DNA from 2 places in the Proteiniphilum saccharofermentans genome. Region 2 is predicted to be linked to the other one. Evidence: riboswitches for the same ligand, from Rfam matches in the RefSeq annotation. Region 2 holds a riboswitch; the other holds the start of a gene.
What was found. A riboswitch is a leader RNA that binds a small molecule or an ion and turns the genes downstream of it on or off. The one in region 2 is predicted to bind cobalamin.
Positions count from the first base shown of each region.

Region 1 (11,031 bases), 840 kb from region 2:
CTACCGGCTCCTTCAATCACTATTGGATTATAGCGGCTGGCCAGCCTGTCGAACGAACGCATTACTTCCGAGAAGAGTGAGTCCCGGTCAGTCTCGTTGAAATATTCCCGTGCCGATTTATTCCCTGCGGGTTTACCGTTGAGCACCACTTGCGAGGTTGAGTTGCCGGTCGGTTTCAGCAAGACGGGGTTCATCTCCACTGTGCAGCCGATTCCGCATGCTTCCGCCTGTACAGCCTGTGCACGGCCTATTTCAAGATTGTCTCCGGTCGGATAGCTGTTGAGTGACATATTCTGCGCCTTAAACGGGGCAGGGGAATAACCGTCTTGAAGGAATATACGGCAGAAACCGGTATTGATTACCGATTTTCCTACGTCGGAGCCGGTGCCGACAAACATAATGGGACGAAGTTTATTCATTATATGGCAATATTTCCAGTGACGGTTGTAATCTATGGTCGTTTTTCTATGATCGTGACCTGCCCATAAGCAACCGGTTTGTCGAATGCTCTTTTTACCGGCCAGTTTTTTAACAATATCCTGAATGCACGGATAACCCCTGCATGTGTGATGACCAGTATATTGGCATCTGTTTTTGGTAAATCTGCAATAAAGCTCTCCACCCTCTGCAGTATGTCCCGATATGACTCTCCATTTGGGCAGGCTTCGTTCAGATAATCGGTAAACCATTTTCCACCTCTCTCTGATTCGAAGATTTTATCCCATGTTTGGCCTTCCCATTCACCGAAGTTCAATTCTTTCAACCGGTCGTCAAGGAGTAATGGATACTCCAATGATATGCCGAGTTTTACACATCGGCTCAACGGACTGCAAAAAATATGTCCGAACTGTATCCCTGATAATCTCGACCGGATTGATCCCATTTCGGTTTCGAACGAGTCGGCCAATGGTACGTCGGTCTGCCCGTAACAGATACCTGATGGTACATCCACACGTGTATGTCGGACAAGATAGAGTTTCATGAGATCGGATATAATGCAGCACAAACAAGATAAAACGCGAGTTCCGAGAATTGTTGCAATGCGCCCAATACATCACCAGTGAAACCACCTATTTTCCTCTCCGTATATTTTTTCAAAACCATGACGATCATTGCATAAACCGGAATAACAACCAGAATAATTTTCCAGGATATGAAAACCAGTGGTAGCAGGCCAAATATAAGTGCAATCACGAATGTCACCTTATCTGTTCTCCTGCGGGTATGCATCGCCTTACTCTCTCCCGTGCGTGCATAATGGGAACTATTTATCAGAAAAATCGGCATCATCCTGCTTGATGCATGTGATGCAATTAATACTGTAATAATATGGGATGGGTTGATAGAAAGGAGCAGTGTAAGCTTTGACACAAACAGTAAGATAAGGGCGATGACTCCATAGGCGCCGATAGTACTCTCTTTCATGATGGCCAAAATACGTTCCTTGTCGCGTCCTCCCCCGAATCCATCAAAAAAGTCCGATAGGCCGTCTTCGTGGAGGGCCCCGGTTACGATCACCATTACAGCTACGGATATAACAAGGGCGACCGGTACCGGGAATATCCACCGGAACAGTAAAAATATTCCTCCTCCAATTGCACCCACAATGATACCAATCAATGGAAAATAACGGAATGCTTTCGTCAGGTTTTCTTCCGAATAGTTGATTTTACCTGCCGGAATACGGCTGTAAAAGAAGAGTGCATGGAAAAAGAGGTTGATTTGCTGCTTCATCTTTCCGGTTTGCTAAAATAGGCTATTTTCCACTTTATGTCGATGAATGGAAATGTTTGTTTCTGACATCATGTACACCGGCCTCTTCGAAACCGGCCATCTCATTGAGGAAGATCAATGCTGACCTGACAATGGGATAAGCCAGGGCAACTCCGGTTCCTTCTCCTAACCGCAGGTTGAGATGTAGGATCGGATTGCCTTTCAGGTACTTGAGCATCAATATATGTCCCTTTTCATCCGATGAATGGCTGAAGAGGGTGTTTTCGAGGATATCGGGTTGAATTTCGTATGCAGCCAGAAAAGCAGAAGTCGCAATAAATCCGTCGGCAACGACCAACATATTTGACCGTTTAGCCTCGAGTACGGCTCCGCACATCATTGCAATTTCGAAGCCACCGAATGTAGCCAGTGTTTCGACCGGAGTAGCGGGATAGTATTTTTCGGCAACCCGTTGAAGTATTTCACATTTATGACGGACACCTGCATCATCATGACCGGCACCTCGTCCCACACAATCATCGAGGGGGATGCCCGTAAATTTATGCAGTAACAGCGATGCCGGTGAAGTATTTCCGATACCCATTTCCCCGAAACCTATCACGTTGCAGCCATTCTCAAATTCCTGACGGACAAATTCTGCTCCTTTTTCCATCGCCTTGTGACAGGTTTCTATGCTCATGGCAGGCTGATATAACATATTGTTTGTGCCACGGCCTAATTTGGCATCAATAACACCTGATCCTGCCGGAAAATCGAAATCGACACCGGCATCGATAATTTTCAGGTTGATACCGTGCTGGCGTGCGAACACATTGATCCCGGCGCCTCCATGGACGAAGTTCATTACCATCTGATGGGTGATCTCTTTCGGGCAGGGGCTTACCCCCTCGTCGGCAATGCCATGATCGGCTGCAAATACCAGTATGGCAGGATTACATAGTTCGGGCGTCAGTGTTTGCTGTATCCTACCGACCTTAAAAGCAATCTCTTCAAGTTTGCCGAGCGAACCTGCCGGCTTTGTACGGCTGTCGATCTTCTGCCGAAGTGCAGTTTCAATATTCATATTTTTTAATCATATAAAGAAGTTAGAAATCAGAAGTTAGCACTGAGAAGTTAGAATTTTTCACTTTCTTCACTTCAGTTGCAATGGAATACCGGATACCATCACGTATGCCTTATCGGCCGATGCGGCAATATGCTGGTTGACCCATCCCTGCAGATCGGTGAAATGGCGCGAAGCCTCATCGGGAGCATGAAGTCCCATCCCTATTTCATTACTGACGATGATTAGCCGGAAATCCTGCTGAATGAAACCGTTCCATTCCGACTTTGCCTCTTCCAGTGCAGCGTCGAGATTATAGTCGTTATCATGGAAGATATTGGTCAGCCACAGTGTAATGCAGTCAAGCAGGACAGTTCGACCGGCAAGTGAGAGAGAACGCAAATATTTCTCTTCTTCGATGGTTTCCCATTGTTCACCCCGGTCAGCCTGATGACGACGGATACGTTGTTCGAAATCATCGTCCCAGCGGCGGGACGTGGCAAGATATAACGGGCTGGAGGAATATTCTTCCGCCAACTTTTGTGCGAATCGGCTTTTGCCTGATCGTTGTCCGCCTGTAATGAAAATAATCTCCCGCATTATTTTTCTGTTTTATTTTACACTAAGTTGTTTTCTAGTGCGCAAAATCAATTTGCACCATGTTCAGATGCAAATTTACCTAATTTCTTCAGAACGAATAGCTGAATGACCCCATAATACTACGTCCCGGCATATTGTATCCGTCTTTTTCGGTGTAATTTTCATCGAGCAGGTTGGATACTGATATCCCGACACGTGCTTTCGGGGTTACATTATAGTAAGCAGAATAATCAAAAACCAGATGTGCCGAATGTTGAAGAACCTGATCGGTTGTTTCATAATCGCCCTTGGTGTAGTAATCTTCCGGTTTTATATCGGGACGAAGGCTGGTAGGATTCCAATTTTCGTCATAGGCAAACATCCAGTCCTGTTCCAGCCGTTTTCCGATATAGCGTGCGTTTAGCCGGGTTACAAAACCGCGGTTGGTATCAAATGTAATACCGAAGTTCCCTGTATTGCGGCGTACGTAGAGTATATCTTTGGTCAGCGTCTTCTCATCAGGTGTGCCTTTTCCTCTTATTTCATCAAATTTGTTATTGAACATATGGGTGAAACCTGCATATAGTTCCAGGCTATTTTGCGATCCAAACTCTTTGGCGATATCGGATGAGAACATAAGCTCCAGCCCGTTCATGCGGCCATTTGTGGCATTCGCAAAGGTGAAGTACATGTCGTTGGTTGTTTCATCAAATTTTGTCTCGTTCACGATCTTATTTTTATAAAACGCGTGAAAATAGGACACATCTAAATTCAACCATTCATTATTGGATATGTTCATCCCGAAATCGAATGAAGTGGATGTTTCAGCTTTCAGGTCTTCATTTCCTTTGTATTTCATGCCTCCCGCCTCGAATTGTCCGGCCATCTTATAGGCGTCGGGCATGTAGAAAGCGTTTCCTGCACTGGCATGGATGTTCAGTATAGGTGTAAGGAAGTATTTGATCCCGACCGAAGGGTTGAAGTTGGAATAATTGTTACTTTTCTTTTCGTTACCGAGAAAATCATCTGCTTCCAGTGTGAATTTGGTGTAGCTATAGCGTAGGCCGGCATTGACAAATAGATTGTCTTTTGTGTATGCTCCTTGTACAAATACCGATGAAGCAAAGCTATTATGATCAGGACGGTAAGGATCCGTCTGCGTCATTTTATCTGTAAACCGTTCGGAGGAGACGTTCAGTGCATCCAGGTCGATTCCTCCGATCAATTGGAAATCACCCCAGGTATGTGTATCGCTTAACTTCAATCCATATTGTTTGACCGACTCCTTGTAGTTGATAAATGCATTATCGGTGTTGTTGTCGTAATTGCTCTCATTATAAACAGAATAATAGGGGGAGATAAGCAATATGTTATTGAACGTATTGCGACGGACATCGACTGAGGTATTGGTCCGGTCGAAGTCTTTCTTGGTCAATCCTTCAGAATGCCAATAGTTACCGGGCATTTCAATGTCATTTGAAGTGACGAATATGCCTGACAGATCGGCACTCCAGAGGTCATTGAACCCAATATTCAATTTCCCCATGAATTGGTTGATCTGGTATTGGCTGTTGGTCATGATATCGCCATACGATTTTTTGTCGAGGATCAATTCCTCTTTTTCCGATAAAGAAATCAGATTCTTTTTCCCGATACGATAATCTTTATCCTGTGCTTTCCTTGAAAAGCCGAGTGCTAAAGAAACGTTATCGGAAATGCCTCCCGATGCATATCCGTTGAAGTTGGTCTGCCCGAAATTTCCGGCGCTAAGGCTGATATTGCCAGTCCGGCTATCACCGGGTTTGCGTGTGATGATATTAATCACGCCACCCATTGCGTCCGATCCATAGAGCACTGAGTAGGGGCCTTTCACTACTTCTATCATCTCGATAAAATCGGTTGGGATAGAAGTGAGATTGGTTGTCCCGGCCGGTTTGCCATCGATCAACACCAATGTGTAGTTGCGGTTATGGGCGGAAGGGCTGAACCCACGCATACCTATGGCCGATGAAGAGCCGGGATATTGTATGATGTCAAGGTTGACAGTCCGTTTAAGCAGGTCGGCCGCATTGTCAGCCTGTACGGTGGTTATTTTTTTACTGTCGATGATCTCCACTTTCTGTGGAACGCTCTTTAAAGGTAGTCCCATACGAGTAGCGGTGACCACTACTTCCTCCAGGTCATATGTTTGTTCGGCAGAATCCTGCGCATAGAGGAGTGTGCCAGTGAAAAGCAAGGCAAAAATGCCGGTGAAAAATTTCTTGTTCATTGTTGAAAAATTTACAGTTAAACATTCGTTTGAACCATAAACTTTCGAGGGAGAGAGTGTTTTGAAATTCCGGATACAAGGAGAATTTAAATGCGGGAGAATTTAAATGCCGGAAATGATCTCAACGCTGCTTTTATCCCGAAAGCTTGCATGGCTGATGCTTTCGGTCAGGTCTTCCGGCTCGTTCCCGGTTATCCGTTGCCTTCCCACCCCGATTTATCGGGACAGTGACTTTTACATTTGAAAATGTCGGATAACCCTGTAAATAGGGAACATACGGCTGCGGGTACAGCTTCGGCTTCTTCGCTTATGGCAAACTACCGAATTCCATTGTGCCCGAAAGCGCTGCAAAAGTACTGTTTTTATTTGGGATTCGGAAATGAAATATTGGAGGGTTTATTTGGAGATCGGTTTGTTTGGTGAAATAATTTATTTTTTTCCATTGCGTAACCTCTGTTCAGATACGGGAAAGACTACCGGTTTACCTGATATGGGATTAGTCTTTACGATCACTACCGTGTCATATACATTTTCGATATGTTCATAGGTAATCACCACTTCGGGTGCTCCCTGGCAAAAGGTTGTCCCGTTTTTCATCATCAGGAGGAAGTCGCAATACTCGGCAGCAAGTGAGAGATCGTGTAAGATCATCATCACACTGAGTTTCATCTCTTCGTTCAGTCGTTGGATCAGGTTCATGAACTGCATCTGATGGGTAATATCAAGGTGTGATGTCGGTTCGTCGAGTAACAATAAGCGAGGGTGTTGTGATAAGGCGCAGGCAATATTGGCCATTTGTCGCTCACCACCACTCAATTCCGTCATCGATTTGTGGCGCAGACGATAGGTATTGGTCAGATGCATATAATGGTGTGCTATCTCGATATCTTCTTTCCTGTCGAAGAACTGGAATGGTTGACGGTAGGGAAGACGTCCCATCAGTACATATTCTTCTACCGATAGTTCTGCTGTTTCGGAGAATTGCGAGACAATGGCGAGTTTTTGCGCCTTTTCCCTCCATGTGAGTTCCGATAGGTCAGTTCCTTCAAGCAGGATATTTCCCTCTTTTAACGGCAATGTCCCTGAGATACCCCTGAACAGTGTGGTTTTCCCGGATCCGTTGGGCCCGATGATACCCGCAAACGACCCTTCGGGGAGCTTCAGGTTAATGTCATGTACCCGGAAGCCGCTACTATATCCGCAGGAGAGGTTTTGTATGTCGAGAAAAGGAGGCATTCTATTAATTATGAGTTATGAATTAAAAATTAAAAGTGAAAAGTGAAAAGTGAAAGAAGTTCAGAAAGAATTCACATAAATTATTCAATCTCCCTTCAATCTTCATCTATCTTCCTCAATCTCCCTCAATCTTTTTTCAATCTTTTTTCAATCATCCCTTCAATCTCCTTCCAATCATCACATCAACTAATCATCATATCGTCTGAGTTCTTTCCGTCTCGAATTACTCAATAACATGATAAACACTATGCCGCCGACAATACCGGTAATTACTCCGATAGGCAGCTCGTTGGGCGAGATGATAGTACGTGCAATTACATCGCACAGGATCAGGAATATGCCGCCGCTCAGAAAAGAAGAGATAAGCAATATGCGGTAATCGGTACCTACCCACAGGCGAACAATGTGCGGGATAACCAGTCCGACGAATCCGATGACACCTGCCACGGCAATACATGCTCCGGTAAGCAGCGATGTGATGACGAACAGGATGCGGATTACGCTGTTTGCGTTAAACCCTAAGTGTTTGGCCTTTTCTTCTCCCAGTCGGAGAGCATTAAGCGGCATTACGAACAGGTATGATATGATCAGGCAGAAGAGTGAAAGAGCGATCATTACTGTGATCAAGGTGCTGTTTGTTTCATTGAGCGATCCCATCATCCAGAAAACAATACCATGGATATTGTCCGAAGAAGTGATCGACATAAGGAACATCATCAAAGAAGAGGCGATGAAGCTAATCATCACCCCGGTCAGTAGCATCCGGTTGACACTGAGCCCACCCCTTCCGAGGCTGAGGGTATATACCAGGAAGATGGTTGCGAAAGCACCGAGGAAACCGGCTAACGGCAGAAATAGGATATTAAGCAGATGGAGTCCGGCAACAATTGCAAAGGTGATACCTAGCGATGCACCACCGGAGATGCCAAGTGTATAAGGTTCTACTAACGGATTACGGTAAATTCCTTGTAATATGGCACCTGCCAGGCTGAGGCTTCCGCCAATGGTTAGCCCGAGCAATGTTTGGGGAATACGGATATATGCCAATACACCGTATTCCATACTCTCCTTTTCAGAAAGAATGCCAGGCAGGTCGCTGATTCGAATCGAAATCTCTCCTGTTCCCAGGGATAGAAGGGAGACAGCTGATAATCCCACCAAAAGCAGTAAGACATATATACCCCAAACCCATTGTTTTTGTCCCATTCTTTTTTAGCTTAACCTGTATTTCGGAAACAGTTCACAGTTATTTAATATTCAATTCCTTTCCGGCTCCGTATCTTACGGTCGTAAGGATGTTTCAGTTTCTTACAGAACGTAACGTAATCGGCGAGTTCCATTATGTTATCCGTGGCAGCCCTACCTGTCATTACAAGTTCCATATTGGCCGGTTTGGATTTTATAAAATCAAGGAGTACCGATTCATCCAGATATTGATCGCGTACCGAAATAAGAATCTCGTCCATGATAAGGAGATCGTAATGCTCGGAGGCCACTTTCTCTCTAAGGATTTCGATGGCTTCCGGAACTTCCTTCTTGATTTGTTCGCCGTCGATGCTCTTATCAAGATGTGGGTGTCCTTTGGCAAAATTCAGTACGGTTGCACCGAGTTTTTTGAGGCTTTCCATTTCTGCATAACCGTATTTTTCGGGACGTTTGTGGAAAGAACAGTAACATACCTTGAATCCGCTACCCAAAGCACGTACGGCCAGACCTACAGCCGAAGTCGTCTTTCCTTTCCCGTCACCGGTGTATATATGTATTAATCCTAATTTTTTCATACGATTAAAATATTTATTTTCAAATGTATCGTATGGAACTCGCATTAATCATGAACTTGGGTGAAATCATTTTCATGCTCGTTTCATAGGTGAATTTATTTTATTTCATTTTTCACTTTTCATTTTTCACTCATTAACCGGTCCATTAATTCCATTGTCTGTACAAAAGTGATGGGAGTCGGCTGGCAGGCAATATCGGAATCAATTATATGTATCTGGTTGTTCCGGGTTGCTTTCAAGCTGGAGTACCTTTTCCATGTTCTCAGTTCTTCTTCCCCTACAATGCCCATAGTGGCGATGAAAATATAATCGGGATTATGGGCAATGACAAATTCTCGTGAGACTGCACCCTGTATCAGGTTTTTGGAAATATTTTCAATGCCAAGTAATGTCATATAATCATCCATAAACGTATTGGGGGTAACCGCGAACAACGGGTTGGCTCCGATTTGGAAGAACATCTTCCGTTTTGTCTTTTGTTTGTTCCTTTCTACTATTTTCTTGATTGTCTGCTCGCTTTCTTCTACCAGCCTGTTGGCTTTTTCAGTCTTGCCTACCAGTTCACCCATGTGTATAAACTGGTTGCAGATTTCCCGGAAAGATTGTGGAGAGTGAATAATCTCTACTTTTATGCCAAATTTCTTCAATAATTCGATATCTTTTGGATTGGTCAATCCGGAAGCCAATACCAGGTCGGGTTTCAGGCTGATGATCTTTTCTACGTTTGCTTTCACTGCTGAAGATACGATCTCTTTGTTGTCACCTTTAGCCGCCACACAATAGCTTGTACAACCTATCAGGTTATCCTGTGCTTCCAGGTAATAAAGGCTTTGAGTGAACGAGGGAGCCAGTGACACGATACGTGTATATGGCTGCCCTTGCACAGCGAATGTCACGAGGACAAACAGAAACAGAAATATTTTTTTCATTTTTCCACCTTTTTACTTAGTCACTTAACCACTTAGTCACTTTTCCGCATTTTCGTGCAAAGGTAACAAGAAACGGGTAAATAGCGCAATAAGATTTGAAAACAACGATGGTTTCTTAAATATGCCATATGGGGTACTTTTGCAACTGCGAAGGTATAATGTAAAGCGGGTGACTGAAATTTTGGCAGAAAATTTGTCAGTTTCTACTCGAGCCGGTAGTTTTTTTGGCAGAAAAAGGGAGCGAATAAATTTGGCACAGAATTCGCAGTTGAGGTAATGTCAATTAGATAACTAACATTAATTATATTAACATCAATTTTAGTAGAACGTATGAATATTAAACCATTGGCAGACAGAGTGCTGGTAAAACCGGCAGCTGCAGAAGAGAAGACAGTGAGTGGAATCATCATTCCCGATACGGCAAAGGAAAAACCGCTGAAAGGCGAAGTAGTAGCTGTGGGAAAAGGTACAAAAGACGAAGAAATGGTTGTCAAAGAAGGCGACAAAGTGCTTTATGGGAAATATGCAGGCACTGAAATTGAAATCGATGGAGTGCAACACCTGATCATGCGTCAGTCTGACATTTTAGGGATCATCGGATAAACAGTAACCCAAAAGATTGACTTAGATAGATGGTAGATAGATGGTAGATAGATGGCAGATTGAAAGGAGATTGATAGCGAAATTCAATCTGATTCAATCTAATCCAATCTCAATCAATCTCAATCAATCCAACTCAATCCAATCAATCTAATTCAAAATAAACAAAAATAATCGAAATAAAATGGCTAAAGAAATTAAATTTAACATGGATGCCCGCGACCTTCTGAAAAAGGGCGTGGACGAATTGGCGGATGCCGTTAAAGTTACACTCGGCCCCAAAGGTAGAAATGTAATTATTGATAAAAAATATGGTGCTCCCCAGATCACTAAGGACGGTGTGACAGTAGCAAAAGAGATCGAACTGGATGATGCTTTCCAGAATATGGGAGCGCAGCTGGTGAGAGAAGTCGCTTCTAAAACCAATGACGATGCCGGAGACGGAACAACTACTGCTACTGTTTTGGCCCAGTCTATTATTGGTGTGGGACTCAAAAACGTGACTGCAGGCGCCAATCCTATGGACCTGAAACGTGGTATCGACAAAGCTGTGGCTACTGTAGTGGAGAACCTGAAAAGCCAGGCTGTTGAAGTAGGTAATGACCTGAAAAAAATTGAAAACGTTGCCAAAATCTCTGCAAACGGTGATGAAACCATTGGTAAACTGATTGCCGAAGCCATGCAGAAAGTAAGCAAAGAAGGCGTGATCACCGTGGAAGAGTCGAAAGGTACCGACACTTATGTAGACGTGGTGGAAGGTATGCAGTTCGACCGCGGATATATTTCTCCCTATTTTGTGACCGACACGGAAGCGATGGAGGTGGATTTTGAAAATCCGCTCATCCTTATCCATGATAAAAA
Region 1 is NZ_LT605205.1:1,427,905-1,438,935, forward strand. Features, by position in the region: gene PSM36_RS05520 (cobyric acid synthase) at 1-419, opposite strand, end outside; gene cobC (alpha-ribazole phosphatase) at 452-982, opposite strand; gene cobS (adenosylcobinamide-GDP ribazoletransferase) at 979-1,734, opposite strand; gene cobT (nicotinate-nucleotide--dimethylbenzimidazole phosphoribosyltransferase) at 1,769-2,797, opposite strand; gene PSM36_RS05540 (bifunctional adenosylcobinamide kinase/adenosylcobinamide-phosphate guanylyltransferase) at 2,867-3,376, opposite strand; gene PSM36_RS17825 (TonB-dependent receptor plug domain-containing protein) at 3,465-5,624, opposite strand; cobalamin riboswitch at 5,774-5,979, opposite strand; gene PSM36_RS05550 (ABC transporter ATP-binding protein) at 6,054-6,860, opposite strand; gene PSM36_RS05555 (FecCD family ABC transporter permease) at 7,047-8,066, opposite strand; gene PSM36_RS05560 (cob(I)yrinic acid a,c-diamide adenosyltransferase) at 8,111-8,641, opposite strand; gene PSM36_RS05565 (ABC transporter substrate-binding protein) at 8,761-9,570, opposite strand; gene PSM36_RS05570 (co-chaperone GroES) at 9,901-10,173, shown strand; gene groL (chaperonin GroEL) at 10,355-11,031, shown strand, end outside.
Region 1: it holds a riboswitch for cobalamin, as region 2 does, so the genes downstream of both, PSM36_RS17825 (TonB-dependent receptor plug domain-containing protein) here and nrdD (anaerobic ribonucleoside-triphosphate reductase) in region 2, are expected to answer to the same signal.

Region 2 (11,031 bases):
TGCTCCCGTCGTGAGGCTGATGAGTTCATCCAGGCCGGTGTGGTAAAAGTAAACGGAGAGGTGGTAACGGAACTGGGTACCAAGATCACCCGTGCCGATCAGGTGATGTTCCACAACCAGCCGGTACAACTTGAAAGCAAGGTGTATGTACTGCTGAACAAGCCGAAAGGATTTGTGACTACGACCGATGATCCAGAGAACCGCAAGACGGTGATGGAACTGGTAAAAAGCGCCGCTTCCGAGAGGATATATCCGGTGGGACGACTGGACAGGGCTACCACAGGGGTATTGCTGCTGACCAACGATGGCGACCTGGCATCGAAATTAACACATCCGAAGTACGAAAAACGGAAAATCTATCAGGTATGGCTTGACAAGCCGGTAGCAATGGAGCATATGCAGATGATCGCCGACGGTATTGAACTGGAAGACGGTGAGATCCATGCTGATGCGATCAGCTATGTGACGGAAGAAGACCTTACCCAGGTGGGTATTGAGATCCACTCCGGCAGGAACCGGATCATCCGCCGTATCTTCGAGAAATTGGGCTACAGGGTGATGAAACTCGACAGGGTCTATTTCGCGGGACTGACCAAGAAAAAACTTTCACGCGGAAAATGGCGTTACCTCACAGAACAAGAGGTCAACATGCTTCGGATGGGTGCGTTCGATTAATGAACAACACTCCCATAGAGAGTCATCTCGTCTCAAAACGACTAATGTAATTGAATGATAATCCTGTTCCTGTGCGGTTTCGTGCAGGAACAGACTGGATATTTATAGGGTAATTTAATCGAAGAGTAGCATAATCATTCATGCAAGAGTGGGTGATTAATGTGAGTTGCTTGCGATATTGAAGTATATAGTGTATGAAACAACTAAAACGAACAAAAATTTCAGAAGCATTACGACTTACAAATTTCGGTGAGGAAGTCAATGTAAAAGGATGGGTGCGTACCCGCAGAGGAAACAAAAATGTCGGATTTGTCGCTTTGAACGACGGATCGACTATCAATAACATACAAATTGTTATTGATATAGCTAATTTTGGCGAAGAGTTACTTCGTCCTGTCACCACGGGAGCCTGCATCAGCGTGAACGGCGAACTGGTGGAGTCGCAGGGCAAAGGCCAGTCGGTAGAGATACGGGCAACGGAGATCGAAGTCTACGGATCTGCTGATCCTGCCACCTATCCGTTACAGAAAAAAGGGCACTCACTGGAGTTCCTTCGCGAAATAGCCCATCTGCGGCCGCGTACCAATACTTTCGGTGCTATCTTCAGGATGCGGCATCATATGTCGTATGCTATTCACAAATATTTCAACGACAGAGGATTTTATTATTTTCATACGCCTATCATCACCGCGTCCGACGCAGAAGGTGCCGGCTCCATGTTCGAAGTATCCACGCTCGATATAGAAAATCCGCCGCGTAACAAAGAAGGCAAGGTGGATTTCTCACAGGATTTCTTCGGACGCCAGACCAACCTCACCGTCTCCGGACAACTTGAAGGAGAGTTGGGTGCTATGGCATTGGGTGCCATCTATACTTTCGGACCTACATTCCGTGCAGAAAATTCCAATACGCCCCGTCACCTGGCGGAGTTCTGGATGATCGAACCGGAAATGGCATTTTATGATATCCACGACAATATGGATCTGGCGGAAGATTTCCTGAAATATCTCATTCGTTACGCTTTAGAGCATTGCAGGGAGGATATCGAATTCCTGGCTAAGATGTACGACGAAGAACTGACAGACCGCCTGAATTTTGTGGTAGAGAATGATTTTGTCCGTCTGACCTATACTGAGGGAGTAAAGATACTGGAAGAGTCGGGACAAAAATTCGAGTTCCCCGTACACTGGGGTACCGACCTGCAGTCGGAGCACGAACGCTACCTGGTAGAAAAACATTTCAAACGTCCGGTTATCCTGACCGACTATCCGAGGGAGATCAAATCGTTCTATATGAAGCAGAATGACGATGGCAAGACCGTCCGCGCGATGGACGTACTTTTCCCCAAGATCGGCGAGATCATCGGCGGATCGGAGCGTGAAGCGGATTATGATAAGCTGATGAACAGGGTAGAGGAGACCGGAATGCATACCGAACCGATCTGGTGGTACCTCGAAACCCGTAAGTTCGGCACCGCACCCCATTCAGGTTTCGGCCTCGGCTTTGAACGGTTGATGCTGTTCATTACCGGTATGGCTAATATCCGTGACGTGATTCCTTTCCCGAGAACTCCTAATAATGCTGACTTTTAAAAGACTGGGAGACTTTGTGATTAGGGGACCGGGAGGCCGGGGAGAGTGGGAGACTGGGGACTCGGAGATGGGGTGACCGGGAAGTTTTGGAAGAAGAGTAATCCCGGGAAACGGGAGAATTAGAGCAAGAAAAAAGCTAAATGAAGAATATACGCAATTTTTGTATCATTGCACATATAGACCACGGCAAGAGTACGCTGGCCGACCGTCTGCTGGAGTTCACCAAGACCGTAGAAGGAAAGGACCTGCAGGCGCAGGTGCTCGACAGCATGGACCTGGAAAGGGAACGGGGCATCACGATCAAAAGCCACGCGATACAGATGGATTATGAATATGAGGGTGAGAAATATACCTTCAACCTGATCGACACGCCGGGGCACGTGGATTTCTCATACGAGGTGTCGCGTTCCATTGCCGCCTGCGAAGGCGCACTGCTGGTGGTCGATGCTGCCCAGGGTATCCAGGCACAGACCATCTCAAACGTCTATATGGCTATCGAGCATGATCTGGAGATCATCCCTATCCTTAACAAGATCGACCTCGACAGCGCCATGCCTGATGAAGTGGAAGACCAGATCGTGCAACTGCTGGGTGTTCCCCGTACAGATATCATCCGTGCAAGCGGAAAGACAGGCATCGGCATCGAAGAGATACTCCATGCCATCATTGAGCGGGTGCCCGCCCCCCAGGGGGATCCGGATGCACCATTGCAGGCACTGATCTTCGACTCGGTGTTTAACCCCTTCCGTGGTATCATTGCTTACTATAAGATTGTGAATGGCAGCCTGCGGAAAGGCGATATGGTGAAATTCATCAATACCGGCAAAGAGTACGATGCCGACGAGGTGGGTATCCTGCGCTTGAATATGGTGCCGAAAGAAGAGGTAGGCTGTGGCGATGTGGGTTATATTATCTCCGGCATCAAAACCTCAAAAGAGGTGAAGGTAGGAGATACCATCACCCATATGAAACGTCCTGCCTCCAAGGCCATCGAAGGGTTTGAAGAGGTGAAGCCGATGGTTTTTGCCGGCGTATACCCCATTGACAGCGAGGATTTTGAGAACCTTCGTTCATCCCTCGAAAAGCTGCAACTCAACGATGCGTCGCTCACTTTCCAGCCCGAATCGTCCGTGGCGTTAGGCTTCGGCTTCCGGTGCGGCTTTCTCGGATTGCTCCATATGGAAATCGTCCAGGAGCGGTTGGAACGGGAATTCAATATGGATGTAATTACCACGGTACCCAACGTTTCCTACAAGGTGTACGACAAGAAGGGAAATATGAAAGAGGTGCATAATCCCGGCGGTCTGCCTGATGTCACGCTTATCGAAAGCATCGAGGAGCCTTTTATCCGTGCTTCGGTCATCACCAACACCGCCTATATCGGCCCTATCATGACCCTTTGCCTCGGTAAGAGGGGCATCCTGATCAAACAGGAGTATGTTTCGGGGGATAGGGTAGAGATCATTTACGATCTGCCGCTGGGTGAGATTGTGATCGACTTCTACGACAAGCTGAAAAGTATATCGAAAGGATATGCCTCTTTCGATTACCATATTCATGATTACCGCCCGTCGAAGCTGGTAAAGCTGGATATCCTGCTAAACGGCGAACAGGTGGATGCACTCTCGACGCTTACCCATATAGACAATGCACAGAGTTTCGGTCGGCGCATGTGCGAGAAACTGAAAGAGCTGATCCCGCGCCAGCAGTTTGATATCGCTATTCAGGCGGCTATCGGAGCGAAAATCGTCGCCCGCGAAACGGTGAAGGCTGTCCGGAAGGATGTGACCGCAAAATGTTACGGTGGTGATATCTCACGTAAACGCAAGCTGCTCGAAAAGCAGAAAGAAGGGAAGAAACGAATGAAACAGGTCGGCAATGTGGAGGTTCCGCAGAAAGCGTTCCTGGCAGTGCTGAAGCTGGATTAAGTACCTGCATGTTTATTCCATGCAGGTGCTATTGTGCTGTACCATGAGCGGCTGAATGCATCCGGTGAGTAATATCTATCATATTGTCATCCTCGATCCGGTACAGCCGCTGGTTGGTAGTCCTCTTATTTAACCCTCCGAGCGTTTCGATATAAGGGCCGGTCTTTACGAAATCAAAATGATCCTTTGAATTCTCCGGCAGCCTGTCGCTTCCCGAATACCACGCCGTTTTGATCCTTCCTCCCCGGCTTTTCCGGACGAAATCCGCCAACCGGTATAATTCACCGGTATCGGCATCGCCTCCCATAAAACATATACAGGTAATTGCCTTTTCGTATGACTGCAGCAGTCCGGCAAGCGCAGATTCATTCAACTCTTTCCCTATATCCTGTTGCAGGTGTGGACTGTGGCATCCCCTACAACGGTAGGGGCAATTCGACAGGTTGACCGCCAACGTTACTTCATCGGGGATTTCCTGAAAGACAATATCATAATCGACATATTTCAACATACAAACAGCTTATTTTCAGCGAACCTTATCCTGATCCGTTTCTTTTAATATATCGCATTTATTTTAATACATCACGTTTATTTAATATCCCACCGTCTCTTTCTCCGATTCCAGCTTCCCGTAAAACCTTTTGGATGCTTCTGCCTGACGCGGAACAGAGAAGTTACTTACCCGTTTCATATAACCGATGATACGTGTAAGATAATCCAGATTCCTGGAAGCGCATACGGGGCACTGTTTCAGATAGCGTTTATCGATCTTTCCGCAATCGTTACATACCGTATTCGGAATATTAAAGGTGAAGTAATTGCACCCTTCTGCGGCTGCTACCCGCAGCAGCTGGCGGTATTGCGCTTTTGAGAGATGTTCTTCCAGGTTCATATGGAGCGCAGATCCGCCTGTCAGGTGCTCGATATAATCGCGTCCATGCAGGCGGAACTTATCGATCACATTCAGGGATGAGTCTTCCACCCGGTAGAAATAGCTGTTATAGCAATCACGGGGTACTGAATATCCATCCTCCCTGTCCCATTTGGCATGCTTTACACCCACATTTTCGGCAGGGATCATTTCGCAGTTGAACATCAGTTCTTTCGACCGGTATTTTTTATTGTACCTTTCGATGATCCCCAATATTTCCTGTACAAATGCCACGTAACGGGGATTATGGTTGATCTCGATGCCCAGTGATTCGGCAGCTTCTACCAACCCGTTCACGCCGATGGTCAGGTACTGTCGGCTGATATTGATAAATCCCGCATCGAACAGGGGCAGCATCCCTTTCTGCTGGAACATTTTCAGGTTTTCATTATAAGCGGTCTGTACTTTGTGGGTTAAATCGACCACCTCTTCGAGAAATGCCGTGTAGGATTGTCCGGTACGTTTCGCGAACTGGATGCAGCGGTTCAGGTTGATGGTAAGCACGCTTTTCGAACCGGTGGAGACTCCTCCGGCTCCCAATGTGTAGCTGAACCCGTTGTCCTGAATTTCATTGCGCAGGCGACAGCAACTCGACAGCGAGTCGGCATTGTCGCTCATGTAGGTGAAGAACGAGTGCCCTTTGGCATACATTTCAGCCGTAAAATCGGCATATTCGGTATCCATCACATCATCCTCTTTCGAGAGCAACGCCATGGTTTCTACCGGAAAGGTGAGTACGGTCTTGGTCCGCTCTTTGTTGAACCACCGCATAAAGCGTTTCTGCAGCCAACTGAGTGAATCCCATACCGGACGGGAGCCGTCGGGAAACTGAAATTCGCCGAACAGGTTTTCGAAGTAGTATTTGTCGTAGTAGGAGATATTCCAGAAGACAGCCTGGAAATTACGTGCCCCGGTGGGCTGGTTGATGGAGTAGACGATTTGCTCGAAGCAGTCGGTGATCACCTTGTCGAGGGAGCGTTGTCGTTTAGAGAGGTCGACCACATCCCTGTGGCGTGTAAAATAGTCGTCGCCATACTCTTTGCGGATGAAATAGTCCAGGTACATCAGAAACTCAGGTGTAGCGCAGGCGCCGCTCAGCATGCTCGACACCATGAATACCATATTGATGAATCCGCCGCAAAACGATTTCAGGTTGGTCGGCGGTGTAGAGTTCCCGCCGATGGCAAGGGTACCGTTCAGTAGCCAGGGATACATGGTGATGCTGGCGCAATAGTTGGCCAGACTGGTTTCATCGTTTTTATAGATGAAATGCTCGTTCAGCATGCCGATATATTTATCCGCCAGTTCCTTCCCGTACATCTCCTTCAGCCGGTCGGTGATCATCTTCCGATTCAGGTCGATAAAGCTCTTTTTGGGTAGTTCGCCGATAAGCGTGGCGATGTTTTTCTTCTCCACATTGGCATTGGAGTCGAATTTACTTCCCGTGGCAGCATTTTGCGCATCGCAATAATTCATCAGGAAGTTCAGGTTGTCCCGGATCTCACGCGTTTCGGTATGCTTTTGGCGGTAAAGCATATAGGATTTCGCGACGGCAAAATATTTTTCTGCCATCAGCGCCGTTTCCACCTGGTTCTGGATCTCTTCCACGGTCATCCCGTCGGAGATGTGAAGGCGCGAGAGGATAGCGATGAAATCATCTTCGGTGGCGAATGCGCCTACCGAGAGAAATGCTTTTGCAACGGCATTTTCTATCTTTTTAATAGAGAAGGGGACATGTTTACCGTCCCGTTTCAGGATCTGAATTGTTTGGTTTCCCATACGAATTTATTTTTTAGTGTGTGAACAGAGATGTCAATACCATTACACTTTTCGATACGGGAAAACATTTGCCATTGCGGCGGTAAGCTTATACAGATAGAGCAGTTAAAAAAGGTGTATAAACCTCTGTTTTCGACTCTCTTTTTACCCGAAAGAGATCAAAAAGTGTACACATCTGGCAGGTCTTCTGACTTACTCCTCCTTTTGCGCTTCCTTCCCGGCCTTTCATCAACCCTCTCACAGGAAAGAGTTCAAGCCAGTGGATGTGAGTATTGCGCAAAGGTTTTATGCAGAGCTTACAGCAGCGGGAACTGTTGCCGACTTTCACGGCATTCCCTTTTCATTTTATTCGCAGCATTCGTAATCCTATTCCATTGGAGGTATCATCCTGCCTGGTCCATCGGGAGTAGGTTGACCCCGTGAAGACGTAGAGTTGATCCCCGAATAGGTTGTGCAAATAAAAAACCAAATGCACAACAAAGGTAATTTATCTTCAATGATAAAGTGCAAAGTTTCCCAAAAAAGTTATCAACAATATTTTTATTACCAATTATTTATTTGTTTATTAATATATTATATTTTTGATCCGGCAATTTATATAGGAAAAACAGAAGATTAAGTTTTCTTTTTTATTATTTTCATTAGATATTTTACATCTAACGAATTGAGTGGCGACGACTCCATTATTGTTTTTATCCTAAACTTTTTCTTTTACAATAAGGGAATTATGTTTTCTCGGGAAACAGGAAAAAACGGAAGAACAAAAACGGAAGTACCTTACCAAAGCAAAAAGAAAGGCAAACCAATCTGTCTGGAATGCCTTTCCTGTCAAAATAATAAATAAAAAAGTAGAGAAGTGTGTGTTCCCGAACTTTATTCCTTATGAGCCTGTCATCGCAGGTGGGCGACGGACATCTTTGCGTAAAGAGGGGAACAGGGAAACTGAGGCTTCAAACAACCCAAAAAGCGCTGTTGAATACACCAGATCGCCCAATATAGTGTTTTTGAAGAAGGGTATTCCCGCTGCGTAGCAAGCGACTAAATGGCGTCTGCTGTAATATGCCGCACGAATAACGCCATGCCGCCTATGGGTGCGAAGTTATATCTGTTTCCATTTTCCTGCTTTGAGATCATCGATTGTCGGATTGTAAGCATTATTTCTGACCGTCCATGTGGATTCCCCTTCTAATACTTTTCCAAGAGCGTTTTTGAGCCCTTCAAAGGATGTCAGAGCTTTTTGTGCTTGTATTGTCACATTGCCTCCGATATAGGTAAGCGCCGAAAATGTATCCAGATCTTTGATATAATTATTTTCCGGATTGGAGAAAGCAGTAAGCTGGAAATAATCACCCACATAAGCCAATTGAGGAAACGAAATATTGGCCACGATCGAGCTGTTGCCACTTGTCTGTATTACAAAATAAGTTTCGGATCGGGTCAACGAAGGAAATGACAAATCGACAGGAGTTGGTTGACCCTGGGAATAGTATGAAAAAGACCCGACTTTTTCCAATAACGGAAAATTGAATTCTATTCCGAACTGGTTATTGAACATAAATCTTGCACCTACCTCTTTTAATGCAGGCATTTTATAACTCATGCAATTGGAACCATACTCGAAGATCAGATCGTTTTGTACGCTTTCTATTTCATTCAATTCAACAGTTGTAATGTTATTGCATCCCGATATATGTAAACCTTTCAGGTGTTTTATACCCGAAAGATCAGGGAGTTTTTTGATTGTCAGATACCAGAGAGCAATCTCCGTTTCACAGGTTTCACCCGCTATGAGCTTTACAGGATTCGATGTTCCCTGAAAAATCAGTTTTCCTGCTTTCAATTTAGTTAAATCCAATTCCGATATGTTCGGCAGGTTATTCAGGGTGAGTTCCCCGACATCTGCCAACGCAGGTAAAATATCACTTAAGCTTGTCGCTTCGTTATTGGATATCTGTAACTTACCACCCACCATAGCCAGCGACTTTATCCAGTCAGCAGCGGTGATTTTCGGAAAACCGGGCATAGTGAAATCACCTCCTATGGCAATTAAAGAGGAAAAATCAATGGTAGTGATATTGTCGTTCGTCACTGAAAGATTCAGCCTGGTTTCAATCTTTTCAAGAGAAGGGAATTCAATCTTTACCAGTTTACTAAGCGATGCTATATTCAATTCACGTACACCTGACAGTTTCGGGAAAACAGTTTCGGTTACTTCTTTCCAGTTAGTGATATCCAGTTTTCCGCCGATTTTCTCCAATGCCGGAAAGTCAATTACTTTTAGCTTATTGGTATTCCAACCGGCTTGGAATGTCACATTATTCACCACACTTTTCAGTTTGGGGAACTCCATTACCAAAAGCGAATCCAGGTTTATAAATGATATTTCATCATCCACCTTAAGCAATTCGGGGAACTGTATTGTTTCCACTCTACTCTGTTTGATAATTAATCCCAGCATGACGGCCTGTAGTCTGGGGAACGTCACGGTTTTCAGCTTCTTGTTCTGGTCTATTTGCAGCGATCCGATCAACTCCAGATTTTCCAGTCCGGTGAGGTCGTCGCCGGCATAAGTAGGATTAATTGTAAGGTCGTATTTCACTTTTTTAAGTTTCTCCAGTCCCTCCAGCGAGTAGATGGAATCCTGTCCTGTAACGGCACCAATGGTAAGGCTTCCGTTCAATTCACTGAGCCCGAGTGCTGCAAAAGCATCGACATCGGCTTGTGTAAGCAATACCACATCGCCATCTTTCGAAACCGCATTGTGTTCGACTCGATAGACATAGGTCTGTGTATTGCCGTTGTAGGATGTAACGGTAAATGTCTGTTCATTGTCCCAATCGGTAATGGATGACGGATCGGGAGAGATGGTCGCCAGTTCGCTGATGGTGACGGTGGCTGTTGCTCCTTCGAGCGATAAATTCGCGGGAACGGTTACCACCAGATTTCCTTCTGAGATGGCCGCATAGAAAGTCTGCTCACCCTGTTTTAATTGGAACGATACTATATTATTATCATTACCCGAGAACGCGCTATTGTCATCGTCACATGCAATCATAAAGAGACCGGCAAACAGCGATATGATGATTGTTTTTATATTGATATTGTTCATACGATTATTCTATTTTACGGTTTCACCCATTTGTTATCCAACAGATCCTGATAGGCAGGATTATAGCCATTGTTTTCAACACTCCAGGCGCTTGCCGGAAACGATGATATGGCTTTACTGAATCCTTCATACGAGATTAATCCCTGATGCCTCACAATTTCGACACCTTTTACCGATTCAAGCGCTGAAAATCCATCGAGATCCGTAAACCGTTCATTTATATAGTTATCACCTCCATCCAGATAAGGTTTAAGTGTTATTTTTCCGCCTATGGTTTTTAACATGGGGAAAGATAAACTCTTCATGTCGCGACCGTAAGGGTCCCACTGAGACGTTGACGCATACCCCGTTCCTATTATTAAATTACCTGCAACATAGGTTAAGGCAGGGAGTTCCAGCGCAATTATATCTCTTGAGGCGGTGGTAATCCTGAAGTCGCCGCCCACCGATTTCAGTTTTGGAATAATGAACACTGAATCCTCTACCGATACAGAAGAAAGGTGATTGATAACGAAGTTACCGCCTACTTCTTCCAGATCGGGCAGGCTGAGCCCAATCAGATTGTTATTAGGAATATGAAATCCTTTGTTTATTTTTCGTATACCTTTCATCTCCAGATTTCTGAGATTGGATATATAGTTGCCGTATGATATGGAGTCTATTTCATGGAAACCCTCAAAAACAGGAGATACCCAGTCATACGTTCTACCGTTTTGGGTATCAAAACTTACTATTCCGTGAAACACGTCGTCACCAATAATTTTGATACCGTTTACCGCATCCCGTTCAATCGACAGTTCTCCAAGGTTCATCCCTTTTATATTGATTTCAGCGAAATTGCGATCCACATTCTGATTGTAGATGGTTAACTTTTCAATTCGCCTGATTGAGGAAGGAATTGAAAGGGTTCTCATTTCAGACATTTCCATAAGCCGGAGTTCACCTTCTATCTTTTCCAGTTTGTCAAATCCTGTTGAAATACCGGAAAGCGTAGTGTTCTGGATGCTAAGATTTGTA
Region 2 is NZ_LT605205.1:2,265,066-2,276,096, forward strand. Features, by position in the region: gene PSM36_RS08865 (pseudouridine synthase) at 1-675, shown strand, start outside; gene asnS (asparagine--tRNA ligase) at 870-2,267, shown strand; gene lepA (translation elongation factor 4) at 2,408-4,195, shown strand; gene nrdG (anaerobic ribonucleoside-triphosphate reductase activating protein) at 4,224-4,706, opposite strand; gene nrdD (anaerobic ribonucleoside-triphosphate reductase) at 4,788-6,905, opposite strand; cobalamin riboswitch at 7,066-7,279, opposite strand; gene PSM36_RS17885 (hypothetical protein) at 7,786-7,899, opposite strand; gene PSM36_RS08890 (DUF5018 domain-containing protein) at 8,005-10,014, opposite strand; gene PSM36_RS08895 (hypothetical protein) at 10,029-11,031, opposite strand, start outside.